DNA from 4 places in the Peribacillus phoenicis genome. Region 2 is predicted to be linked to each of the others. Evidence: riboswitches for the same ligand, from Rfam matches in the RefSeq annotation. Region 2 holds a riboswitch; each other region holds the start of a gene.
What was found. A riboswitch is a leader RNA that binds a small molecule or an ion and turns the genes downstream of it on or off. The one in region 2 is predicted to bind cobalamin.

Region 1 (3,252 bases), 710 kb from region 2:
TCTAAGTGCAGGCTCATCAACCTGAATCATTTTGATTCCAGCGGATTCCAATGCAATGACTTCTTTTTCCAAAGCGAGCGCCAGCTGATAGCAAACATTCTCCCTGGAAATATCATCACGAACAAATGACCAGTTCAAAATCGTAACAGGACCTGTAAGCATTCCCTTTACCGTCTTCTTCGTCAGTGATTGTGCATATACACTTTCTCTGACTGTCATCGGTTCGATGAAATGGATGTCGCCGTAGATGACTGGTGGTTTCACACAGCGGGATCCATAGGATTGTACCCAACCCTTTTCTAAAAAGACGAATCCGCCTAACTTATGGCCGAAGTATTCAACCATATCCGTCCGTTCGAATTCCCCGTGAACAAGGACATCCAAACCGATTTCTTCTTGGATTTCAATCCATCTGCCAATTTCTTCGTTAACGAATATTTCATATTGCGAAGCGGTCCATTCTCCTCTTTTGAATTTCCCGCGTGCTTGTTTAACTTCAAATGTTTGCGGAAAGCTGCCGATCGTAGTCGAAGGGAGAAAAGGCAATTTGAAAAATTCCTGTTGTTTTTGGTAACGTTCCTTAAATGGAAGCTGACGGGCGGCGGTCCTGGTTTTAACCTTTTCGACATTGGCTTGTACAGTTCCGTGATTCCGGGCATTTGAACTTGCTAAAGTTTGAAGCGTGAATTTATTGGCATCGACTTTTTCGGCAATTGCTTCAAAGCCTTGATTATTCCCTTTGACCAAGAGTGTGATTTCCTCAAGTTTCTCATCAGCGAAAGCGAGTGCCTCTTTCGCTTCTTTTGAAAGGGCGGTTTCATTACGAACTGTCACCGGGACATGAAGCAGGGAACAAGAGGGCTGAAGCCAGATTTGGTCTTCGGCTACAATTGTCTTAAGAGTCTCGATCAATTGGATTTTTTTCGATAAATCAGAAAGCCAAATGTTTTTTCCGTCAATCACACCTGCAGCAAGCACTTTGTCCTTCGGGAAGCCGAATGCTTCCAGGTTGCTTAGATTCCTCCCTTTGTCATGTACAAAATCAAGACCGATTCCTTGGACTTGTAATTCGATGACTTCTTGGTAATGTTCCACGGCATCAAAGTATGTTTGTAGCATGATGTTCAGGTTTGGTGCTGCTTCATTCAGTTTTTCATAGAGGTAAGTAACAGTTTGCATATCTTCTTTGGAAATCGATGAAACAAGTGAAGGCTCGTCCATTTGAACCCACTTCACGCCTTCTTGCTCCAACTCCCGCAGGATTTGCGTGTATAGGGGAAGCAGGCTCAGGATGATGCCAGGGATATCTTGTTTTTTGAAGCCTTTGGAAAGGGAGATGAAAGTATAAGGACCGATCAATACGGGCTTCGTTTCAATCCCTAGGTTTTCCTTGGCTTCCCGATATGCTGCAAGTGGTTTGTTTTCTGTTAACGTCAGCTGTGGCACCTTTAATTCAGGGACAATATAGTGATAGTTCGTATTGAACCATTTCGTCATTTCGGAAGCTACTTCATCATTGTTTCCGCGAGCCATTGAATAATAAACGGAAAGGGGGACGCTTCCGCTTTCATAGGCTGAATAACGTTCAGGAACAAGACCGAACATGACGGACATATCGAGCATTTGATCATAGCAAGTGAAGTCGTTGACAGGAATGATATCAATGCCTCGCTTCTTCTGTTTTTGTAAGTTGCCTAAACGGATGGCTTTTAGCTGTGCCGTAAATTCTGCTTCATCGATTTTACCGGACCAGTAAGACTCCAATGTACGTTTCCATTCACGATTTTCCCCGATTCGAGGGTAACCCAAACTACTGCTTTTCAATATTCCCATCCTCCTATATTCATTTAATTGAGCAATAAAAAAAGCATTCCTAACCGTCAAAAGAGATGGTTAGAAATGCTTAAAATAAAGAGGCATGCAAAATGCCCCTTAAAATTATAAGGTCCCTAACACCTCCCTATCTCCCGTAGGTTAAAACAGTGTTGTCGAAATAGGCAGGTCTCCTGACTTAGGGATTAACATTAGCGACGGGCCTTCCCGATCTGTGGATCAGTGGCATATTGGATGGCGCTAACACTCCCATTACAGTGGCGGGACCGTGCCGGAATTACACCGGACTTCCCTTTTAATCCTAATTTAAAATTAGGAACCTATTTCCACATATGAAATTTGACAAAACCTGCCTTGATAACTGTTTGCAGGCTAAAAATTTATAAAATAAAAACTATTATAAAAATTTAGACAATCTTAACATATCCGACCAAAAGGGTCAACATGAAAAAAAGATTCAGGAAAAGTATGCGGCTATTAGGTGTGTAGGTGATAAGGGTCTGTTCCTAAAAAAGAATATATTGTTTGGACAGGGAGTATGTATAGAGGAAGTGGCGTTTTGAAATGGGGCGTGGGGGATGACTTTCTACATCTTGATTGCAGGAATCATTTTTTGCATGGTGATGAGCATTCGTACGTTATTTCTTGTTGAGTCGGGAGGAAAGAAGTTTTCTCTGGAGGATATGCTGTGGCTAGGCAATTTATATGCGACGATATTAGTTGGATTTGCACTGATTTATTTATTATACGAACTTCAGAATCATTCGGTGATTCTTGATATGGGCAATCGATTGGATGGCACTTTCTATGAACAGTTGAAGACTTCTTTTTATTTTAGTGCGATGACGATGTTTTCTGTAGGGTATGGAGATATAGCCCCGATTGGCATGGGGAGGATGATAGCTACGATTCAGGCTTTCATCGGTTATACACTGCCGGCAGCGTTCGTGATCCGGACGGTGATTGATTTGGAGCACAAAGATAGGAAGGATAAATGAAAGTTGTGTTTCTTTCGATTATTGGGTACTCTTACCATAATGAAAGAAATGGAGGGTTCAATATGACAGTTAAAATTGGAGAAAAAGCACCTGATTTCAAGCTCCCTGCAAACAATGGTGAAATGGTGTCCCTATCGGATTTTAAGGGGAAATATATTGTTTTATATTTTTATCCAAAAGACATGACGCCAGGCTGCACGACGGAGGCCTGTGATTTCCGGGACCATAATGAGCAATTTGAGGAAATGAACGCTGTCATCATTGGAATCAGCCCAGACCCAGCTGCACGTCATGAAAAATTCATCGAAAAACATGGATTGCCTTTTCTGCTGCTGGCTGATGAAAATCATGAAGCGGCTGAATCATTTGATGTGTGGCAATTGAAAAAGAACTTCGGCAAGGAGTATATGGGCATTGAACG
Region 2 (3,252 bases):
TCATATCCACCTGTTAACCCTTTAACTTCAAGCATCCGTTTTTACCCTTCTCTCCGTCTCTTTAATAAAATCAGCGCAAATGCAGGTGCCCCGATAAGTGAGGTGATCACCCCGATCGGCAGTTCCGATGGGGCAATGACCGTCCGTGCTACAAAGTCAGCCAAAATTAGAAATCCGCTTCCTATCAACAATGACAGCGGAAGCAAATGTTTATGGTCAGGTCCCCATATCTTTCGGACAAAATGAGGAATGACCAATCCTACAAAGCCAATCGCCCCTGAAACGGCAACCGCTGCCCCTGTCAATGTCGAACCGGCTATCAAGATCCACATTTTCCGCCGCTTAACATTCACACCTAAGTGTTTTGCCCGGTCTTCCCCAAAAGTCATCGCATTCAATTCACTTGTATTCATGATCAAGATAAACGAACCAAGAATAAAAAACGGCAAAATGATTGCAATATAATTCCATCCGCGCATTGAAACGCTTCCCATCAACCAGCCGATGATTTGTCTTAATTCATCACCCGTCAGCGCAATCATCAATGAAATGAATGCACTTAAAAACGAGCTGAAAATGATTCCCGTTAAAATGATCGTTTCCACTTTCATCGATCGATCCATTTTTTTTGCAAAAGTCAATACGCAGAGCATCGTGAGCACTGAGCATAAGATGCTCAGTGCCGGAAGAGTGTATAAACCGATGAACGGCAGTGATATATTCAAGAATATTGTCAATACGGCGCCGACCGATGCTCCTGATGAAATACCTAATGTGTAAGGATCAGCGAGCGGGTTCCGGAGCAGCCCCTGAAATGCCGCACCCGCAATCGCAAGCGATGCCCCGACCAAACCCGCAAGCAACACACGCGGCAAGCGGATGTTCATCACGATATTCGTCAGCATCACATCCGGATCAGCAGAAATCGGCAAATGAAAGATCTCCTTGCCGATTATTTGTAAAAGTACGGGAATCGGTACTGACACCGAACCAAAGGAAATGCCTATCGTCATTGCGAATAACAAAATTAACAACGCAATCAAATAAGCAAACGTCCATTTAGTTGTTAAATTGGTTCGGATAGACTGATTTGGCAAGTTCCTCTACTCCCTCTATCAAGCGTGGACCGGAACGGGTCACCAAGTCAGAATGGACATCAAAGACTTTGCCATTCTTAACAGCATTTACGTCTTGCCATCCTTTTCGGCCCTTCACTTCACTTACTGAATCTTTCGTATAATAACCATAAGTTGTAATGATGACATCAGGATTTGCAGCAATCATCGACTCTTCATCAATTTTTGCCCAACCGTCCAAATCAGCAGCAGCATTATCCGCTGAAATAATATTAAGCATCTCATTCATGAAAGTATTTTTTCCCGGTGTGTATATTTCCGGTGAAGGCGAAACCTCCACTAAAACTGTCTTCCTATCCTCTTCCTTTACGGATTTGGCTTTTTCCTCGATATCCTTGAGCTTCGTTTTCATATCCGCAACGATTTCGTTTGCCTTGTCATGTTCACCCGTTGCCTGTCCAATCATTTCAATAGACTCATAGACTTGGTCAAAGCTTTGTGCATCATTGACTACGAGGACATCTATTCCAGCATCCTTAAGCTGTTGTAAACCCTCATTCGAATTATGGGCACTTGATGCATGCGCAAGAACAAGGTCAGGCTTCATGGAGACAATCAGCTCCGTGTTCATTTCCATTCCGCCAACTTTCTCAATTTCCTTCGTTTCTTCCGGGTAATTATCATTATCGGAAACACCAATGACCTTTTTACCCAAACCAAGTGCAAAGACCACTTCCGTATTACTTGGTATTAACGAAACGATTTTCTTCGGTTTTTGTTCTATCGTTACTTTTTCCCCAGTTGCATCTTTAATCGTAATCGGGAAAGCTTCGTGTTGAGCATGATTCGTTTGCTGCTTTTCTTTTCCTTCATCAGTAGTGTCACTGCAGCCGACCATCATGCCTGCAACAAGCAACATCAACAGTATCAGACCAAAAATTTTCTTCATTTTCATTCCCCACAATCTTTTTATTTAATTTCTTTCCACCTCATAATCTTGGAAGATGCCCCCAAAACAAAAAGCACCTCCCGTTAAACGGAAGGTGCTTGTATGGCAACAATATCATTACGGACTTCTTATGGTCTGCCACACACCTTCCCATCCGCGTAGGTTACAGGTGTACGAATTTTGGCAGGTCTCCTGGCTCATGGTCATCGTCAACGGCACCTTCCCATATCTCATACAGTGGTACACAGCCGTCAGCTCCCATATACAGTGGCGGGACCGCGCTGGCATTTCACCAGCTTCCCTTTTAAGTCATTACGACACCAAATCGTTCATATGTATATAATTTTCACTGCCTTCATTATACACCATGTAAGAATCGATTATTAAATGATTTTTCTGAACAGGTTCGAAATGCCCCTGCCACCTTCAATGATTTGAAGCATTTTCAATCAGTGACGCAAACCCATCGACTGATAACCCGGGTGAAATCCGAACTCGATGCAGGGCATGCATCCCTTGTTCCCTTGAAGCTCCCCCAGGTTCGGTAGTGACTGCCATCTTGTATCCAGCTTCCTCTGACAGCCTGAGAGTCTCTTCGTTATACCGGCCAACCGGATAGGAAAGCACTGTCGTGTCCTGGTCGAGAATACGGTCGAATAGCTCCTTCGACTGGACCATTTCAGCTTCTTGCTGCTCTGCCGTCATGCGGTTCAGCTCCAAATGGTTGATAGTATGGCTTTCGATCGAAATCCCATTCCTGCTCATCTCCATCATTTGATTTTCAGTCAGGTGATGACCTTTATCAATGGACTTCCCGATCATGAAGACAGTTGCTTTCATATCATTTTCTTTTATTATCGGAAAAGCCTCCGTGAAGTTATCTGTATAGCCATCATCAAAAGTAAGCCAGACGCACTTCTCACTTGGCATCCGATTCTCGGTTAATACGAGGAATGCTTCTTCAGGGGATAATGTATAGTAGCCATTCTCCCGAAGCCAAGCCATCTGAGACCGGAATTCCTCCCTTGGAACCCGAAGGCGATTACCTTCAGAAATGCTGTGATACATCAAGATTGGAAGCTGGACGTCGGACTCGACCGTTATCCAGTCTTCCGTATCGATTTTGCCCTCCAATTCCTGCCCTTCCGCATTCTCCGCCGCTTCGGCGACTTCAATTTCATCTTCCGCAATCGGTGCAGCAGTCTTTGTGCCTATACCTTCTAAAAT
Region 3 (3,252 bases), 1.1 Mb from region 2:
GAGGAGAGAGAACCTTATATGTTACCCCCTTGATTAGTGGCAAATAGGTATCCACTATAAATTCCAATGCGTCTTCTTCATGGCGTTGCAACCGCTCGATAAAATTTTTATTCGTAGACTTCATGACATGATTCCCCTTGTTTTTTGTAAAAGCTTTTACACTTTATACAACGTATATAAAAATATTTATTCTCAACTTTTTTGGGGTTTTTATAGAAATTAGTAGATACGGTGGTTCCATTAAAATTTGGAATGATATGGTATAGAGGGTATCAAATTTTGTCAGTATGCGACAGTGTTATCCATATAAACGGTTTTCAATATATATTTATCAGGGAGGATAAGCCCTTGGTTTTCTTGAATGATATATCAGGCCGCATATGCTTAGCGTTTTTTTGAAAGGATGAAAGAATGATGGATATATACATTGAAAGGCTTAATGAACGGGATGCACAAGCGTTATTTGCATTTGAATGCAATAATAGAAGGTTTTTCGAGCAAACAGTTCCAAGCCGGGGAGATGATTATTATAGCTCTGGAACGTTTGGAATCAGGCATAAGGAATTATTAAAAGAGCAAGAAGATGCTATCTCCTCTTTTTATTTGATTAAGGATGGTTCAGGCATAATCGTCGGCAGGATTAATCTTGTGGATATCGACCCTATTAAGGGGACGGCTCATGTCGGTTATAGAATCGGTGAAGCGTTTACGCAAAAAGGGATTGCGAACGAAGCTTTAAAGCTTTTGGTCAATCTGGCGCCGGAATTAAATGTGACTCAAATACATGCCAAAACGACAAGCGACAATATCGCTTCCCAAAAGGTTTTAGTGAAAAACGGTTTTGAACGGATTTCGATTAATGAGGAAATTAGTGCGGATACTGGTCAAAAGCTAACTTTCTACCATTATAGAAAGAATCTATAAATCCATATTCCTCTATTAATAGCCGCATTCCCATTTTTTTAATTGTGAAAAGATGGGGAGTATACTATACTAACGTTGTATTTAATGTTTGGAAAATTTTGCGAAGTTCATATATTTGCCGCTGGGTGCCTTTGTGTGAACAAAGGGTAACAGGGAATCGGGTGCAAATCCCGAGTGGTCGCGCCACTGTAACCAAGGAGTTTTCTTTCAGGATGTCACTTGACTCAGTCAGGGAAGACGAAAGGAAATGTTGATTTGGAAGCCAGGAGACCTACCCAGTGAGCATCACCAATTTTTCCTTCGCTGAGAGGAGAGGTGTTCGAGATTAAGAAAAGGCGGACTTAGGTCCTTCCGTATTTTTTGGCCTATACTCGTAACTCCATTCTTTGTTAAAAGGATTGGGGTTTTTTTGTGTGTTTTTTTGAAGGAGGATATCATCATTGGAAGAGTCATTGGTTAGAAGCTCATTGAAAGAGAATGAGGATATGCTTGACCATTTTGAGAGAAATGCCAAGCGCAGGTTTCGTTTCCTGATATTTTTCTTGCTGTGCATTCTTTTATTATCGATTACATTCGCTGTTACCCTTGGGCCAGTTAAGATGTCAGCAATAACGGTTTGGAAGATCGCCTTAGGGCATCTTCCTTTTATCGGTGATTCTCTGGAGGTGAATTGGAGTATCGCACAAGAGCGGATCATTTGGGATATCCGTCTGCCCCGTGTATTGCTCGGTGCGGTGGTAGGTGCGGGATTATCCGTAGTGGGTGTCGTCATCCAGGCCTTGGTGCGCAATTCACTTGCAGATCCGTATATCCTGGGCATTTCATCTGGTTCTTCTGTTGCGGCAACCCTTGTCATTCTTTTTGGGGCGCTGCCTATATTCGGACAATATGCGTTATCATTCGGTGCATTCCTGGGGGCCATGGCTGCGATGCTTTCCGTTTATTTATTGGCTCAAGTGGGAGGGAGAATTCAAACGACAAGGCTGTTATTGGCGGGTGTAGCCATATCGATGATCATGTCTGCCGTCACTAATTTCATTGTCACTCTTGCACCAAAAGATTCCGGCATCCGTGAAGCGATGTTTTGGATGATGGGTAGCTTAGCGGGTGCAAAATGGGAATACATACCGATTCCAGCGGTTGTGGTGCTTGTGGTTTCATTGTTCCTTATCGTACAATCCCGCTCCCTTAATATCTTATTGATGGGCGAAGAAGTCGCCGCGACGCTCGGAGTCAATATGGAAGCCTTCCGTAAAGTTCTGATCATCATTACGTCCCTTGTTACGGGGACAGTTGTGGCTGTAAGCGGTTCGATTGGGTTCATCGGTCTGGTAGTACCGCATTTAGCCCGGCTATTGGCCGGGACAGACCATAAACGTGTTCTTTCATGCAGCATATTGATTGGCATGATCCTCGTCATTTGGTCAGATGTATGTGCCCGGCTGGTCCTGGCACCTCAAGAACTTCCGATTGGCGTTGTCACCGCACTTTGCGGAGGGCCATTCTTCATTTGGCTTTTGCGGCGAAGTTCATATTCATTTGGAGGTGGGGGCAAGTGAGATTAGCTATTGAAGAAGTATCCTATTCAATTCTGGACACTCCTATCATTGAGGATATAACCCTTCATATAAAAACTGGGCAGTTCGTTGGGCTGATCGGCCCGAATGGGAGCGGGAAATCAACACTATTAAAAAATGCTTCCCGGATTTTGGAGCCGCATACGGGATCTGTTCACCTCGACGGCCGTGACCTTTACCGGCTTTCACAGAAACAAACAGCCCGGGAAATGGCGGTTGTCAGTCAGGAAACATCGCTGACCTTTGACTTTAGTGTACAAGAGATGGTTTGGATGGGAAGGCATCCTCATAAGCGATTATTTCAGGGAGATTCGGAGAAAGATAGACGAATCGTCAATCATGCATTAGCTCGCGTCGAAATGAGTGGATTTGAAGACAGGAGTTTCATGAGCTTGTCGGGTGGTGAGAAACAACGTGTCCTCATAGCACGCGCCCTAGCCCAGGAAGCGAACATCATCATCCTGGATGAACCAACGAATCATTTAGACATCCGGCATCAGCTCCAATTGCTGGACCTTGTTAAAAAGCTGGACGTTACCGTCTTGACGGCCCTGCATGATATAAATTTGGCAGCCATGTATTGTGATCATATATATGTCATCCAAAATGGCAAAGTGATCACATCCGGAACACCAGAAGCTGTATTGACGACAAAAATGATAAGGAAGGTGTTCGGGGTGGAAACGGAAATCGGCATACACCCCATCACGCAAAAGACGCATATCACCTTTTTAGCACATATATAAAAAAA
Region 4 (3,252 bases), 3.1 Mb from region 2:
TTGCTTTTCCGAATTCAAAGTATATTTTCTCTGATAGCCTCTTGGTGTGATGATTTTTTCATCATATAAAAAGGTGGATGAATTCCCGATAATGACGGTGGTCAACATTCCAATATCGTGATTCAACATATCCTGCAAATTGGTTATAACAACATCCTGCCTATCGCGATAAGCACTTTTCACCAACCCGACAGGTGTATCCGGCGAGCGGTAGCGAAGGAGAATTTTCTGTGTTTCAACAATTTGCCGGGTCCGCCTGCCGCTGCGCGGATTATAAAGTGCAATGACAAAGTCTGCCATTGCAGCTGCTTCAACCCTTTTAGCGATCAGTTCCCAAGGAGTTAAATGATCACTGAGGCTGATCGTACACGAATCGTGCATGACTGGTGCCCCAAGTAAAGACGCACATGAGTTGATTGCAGAAATGCCAGGAATGACTTCAATGCCCACTCCAGTTTCTTCTTTCCAGCCTTTTTCAATCAATACTTCATAAACCAACCCTGCCATCCCGTAAACTCCGGCATCCCCACTGGAAATCACCGCCACTTTCTTTCCCAGCTCCGCTTGTTTCACTGCTTCCTGTGCACGTGATACCTCTTCAGTCATCCCCGTACTAATGATCGTTTGATTTGTAAGCAGTCCCTGAATGAGTTCAACATAAGTTTTATAACCAATGATGTAGTCACTTTCTTGAAGGGCTTCGACGGCACGTTTGGTAATGTGTTCAAAATTCCCGGGCCCAAAGCCCACGACGAATAATTTACCGTTTGTACTCATTAAGACATCTCCTTTTACGCTTTGTTCTTTGAAATACCCGTATGAGCAGGAAAATCTGGATTAGGGGTCATTTCGCCATCATTGAATTGATAGATCATCTGTGGAACAAACTCACCCTCATCGATATTACTGACGATCTGCCGACCGAAATCAGGCGTTTCCACTCGATACCAGTTTCCTTGGGGATAGGCAATCACAACGCAGGCATCCTTACATCTTCCGTTACAGCGTGTCCTGGTTGTATGGATTTTTAGATCCAGTCCTTTTAAAGCAATTTCATCACGAATCGCTTGGGTTACTTCTTCCCCGCCCTTTTTCATGCAGCTGCTCCCATTACAAATCAACAGATGCGTATTTGTACCCGTCAAATTCCAAGTAGTCATCTTCTTCCTCCTGAGTTCAGGGAAAAGGCAAAATAAAAAACCTTAACATTAGAGTCAAGGTTTTAAAAAAACTATATGAATGAGGAGCCTAAGGCAAGCATGCCAAATCCTCCCAAAATCGTCATAGTCCTTCTACCTTTCCCTCCGAAAAGTATCATGCAATTTTAAAAGCAGGTTTCCTGGCTTACGCTTCATTTTACTTTGTCCCTTCCCGGCATCAGGCCAGTGGCTATCGACAATTTCATCAGCGTTTACAGTAGCGGGGGCTGCATCGGATTTTCACCGATTTCCCTATTATCCCTTGCTTATTCACACAAGGGCACTTTTAAAATGAAATATTTGGTTTTATTATACATTTCTAACTAACTTAATCTATCATATAACAACTTTATCAAAATTCAATAGTTTATTCCGACTGTTTAGAAAAGTTTAATAGTGTAAAACCAGTTACAATCCTTTCCTCGCAACAAACTTCGTCCCGAAAAAAAAAAGATAGTGTAGCTGGAATAATTTCTTTATGGTAAACTATACGAGAATTTTCAAAATAATTACATAAGTTTCATGGTGTTGAATTTCTCGGAATTCAGCTTAAAAGGGAAGCCGGTGAAAATCCGGAGCGGTCCCGCCACTGTAAAGGGAAGTTCCATTACTTTAATCCACTGTCAAATGAGATGGGAAGGATGTAATGGGATGATGAACCAAAGCCAGGAGACCTGCCATGAAGCGTGAAACTGTTTCAGCCTACGAGGATGGGCGTGCGGATCAGGCAGAATGGCCCATGGTTGGTTCATGCTGCAAAATTCCTGTTCATTACGCACTTCTTTCCTTTGAGAGAAGTGCTTTTTATTTTGGGCGCCGCTTTTCTTCTCAAGATTGATCAGAAAAATCAAAAGTGTTGAAAGGAGAAAGAATGAAAAGAACCAATTGGAAAATTATTTATTTTGTCATTTTACTGCTTTTTGTTCCAAAACGGGCATTGGCCATGCATATCATGGAGGGCTTTTTACCCATAGAATGGGCTATATTCTGGTGGGCCTTGACGCTTCCATTTTTAATCTTGGGTTACCGGTCCATTAGGTCCAAAGTAAGGGAAAACCCAGAAACAAAAATGATACTTGGCCTATCGGGCGCATTTGTATTTATTTTATCGGCCTTAAAAATCCCTTCCGTTACCGGAAGTTCTTCGCACCCTACCGGAGTTGGTTTGGGTTCCATATTATTCGGACCATTGGCCATGAGTGTCGTTGGCTCCATCGTTCTGTTATTTCAAGCTGTATTACTGGCTCACGGAGGATTGACGACATTAGGAGCCAATGCATTTTCCATGGCCGTTTGCGGACCGTTCATTGCTTACTTTGTCTTCAAGGGTGCAACTAAATTGGGGTGGTCTTTTTCACTTGCCGTTTTCTTGGCGGCTGCTTTTGGAGATTTAGGAACCTATGTGGTCACTTCCGTTCAACTTGCCCTTGCTTTTCCATCCGAGGTAGGAGGATTCATGGCCTCTTTCAGTAAATTTGCAGGGATTTTTGCCCTTACCCAAATTCCCTTGGCAATCAGTGAGGGGTTATTGACAGTCGTCGTGATGAATTTCTTAAAAAAATACAATCTAGGCGAATTGAAATTGCTGCGAGTTTTATCCAAGGAGGCCCGTTAATATGAAAAAAAGTCTACTGCTGCTTTTCCTGGTTGTCATTCTTGCAACCATACCGTTAATCACCCAACAAGGAACGGAATTTGGCGGTGCCGACGGCGAAGCTGAGGAAGCCATCACTAAAATCCATCCGGAATACAAGCCATGGTTCAACAGTATTTGGGAGCCGCCAGGTGCAGAAACCGAAAGCTTATTATTTGCGCTTCAAGCTGCAATCGGAGCCGGTTTCATTGGATACTTCATTGGCGTGATGAGACAAAGGAATAAGCAAACCAAACAAGAATTGGCAGAAAAATCGAAGCATGTTACTCATTGATAAATATGCCTATTTCAATGGGCTAAAGGATGTACATCCGTTGGAAAAGATGGTTTTTGCACTTTCCCTTTTGCTGTTTTCGTTAACGGTAAGGGATATGGCCGTTTCGCTCATCACTTTTACGG

Region 1: linked by a shared signal. The riboswitch ahead of metE (5-methyltetrahydropteroyltriglutamate--homocysteine S-methyltransferase) and the one ahead of ABC374_RS24965 (ABC transporter substrate-binding protein) in region 2 are both predicted to bind cobalamin.
Region 3: linked by a shared signal. The riboswitch ahead of ABC374_RS19105 (FecCD family ABC transporter permease) and the one ahead of ABC374_RS24965 (ABC transporter substrate-binding protein) in region 2 are both predicted to bind cobalamin.
Region 4: linked by a shared signal. The riboswitch ahead of ABC374_RS09375 ((2Fe-2S) ferredoxin domain-containing protein) and the one ahead of ABC374_RS24965 (ABC transporter substrate-binding protein) in region 2 are both predicted to bind cobalamin.

What each region holds. Positions count from the first base shown of each region.
Region 1 is NZ_JBDFMF010000001.1:4,317,964-4,321,215, reverse strand. It holds gene metE (5-methyltetrahydropteroyltriglutamate--homocysteine S-methyltransferase) at 1-1,833, opposite strand, end outside; cobalamin riboswitch at 1,980-2,172, opposite strand; gene ABC374_RS21240 (potassium channel family protein) at 2,412-2,831, shown strand; gene bcp (thioredoxin-dependent thiol peroxidase) at 2,894-3,252, shown strand, end outside.
Region 2 is NZ_JBDFMF010000001.1:5,031,360-5,034,611, forward strand. It holds gene ABC374_RS24955 (heme ABC transporter ATP-binding protein) at 1-35, opposite strand, end outside; gene ABC374_RS24960 (FecCD family ABC transporter permease) at 42-1,097, opposite strand; gene ABC374_RS24965 (ABC transporter substrate-binding protein) at 1,060-2,025, opposite strand; cobalamin riboswitch at 2,191-2,365, opposite strand; gene ABC374_RS24970 (polysaccharide deacetylase family protein) at 2,452-3,252, opposite strand, start outside.
Region 3 is NZ_JBDFMF010000001.1:3,893,649-3,896,900, reverse strand. It holds gene ABC374_RS19115 (sigma-70 family RNA polymerase sigma factor) at 1-124, opposite strand, end outside; gene ABC374_RS19110 (GNAT family N-acetyltransferase) at 415-924, shown strand; cobalamin riboswitch at 1,031-1,217, shown strand; gene ABC374_RS19105 (FecCD family ABC transporter permease) at 1,410-2,483, shown strand; gene ABC374_RS19100 (heme ABC transporter ATP-binding protein) at 2,480-3,247, shown strand.
Region 4 is NZ_JBDFMF010000001.1:1,941,781-1,945,032, reverse strand. It holds gene cobJ (precorrin-3B C(17)-methyltransferase) at 1-777, opposite strand, end outside; gene ABC374_RS09375 ((2Fe-2S) ferredoxin domain-containing protein) at 792-1,160, opposite strand; cobalamin riboswitch at 1,313-1,502, opposite strand; cobalamin riboswitch at 1,706-1,895, shown strand; gene ABC374_RS09370 (hypothetical protein) at 1,879-2,037, shown strand; gene ABC374_RS09365 (energy-coupling factor ABC transporter permease) at 2,071-2,814, shown strand; gene ABC374_RS09360 (energy-coupling factor ABC transporter substrate-binding protein) at 2,816-3,127, shown strand; gene cbiQ (cobalt ECF transporter T component CbiQ) at 3,114-3,252, shown strand, end outside.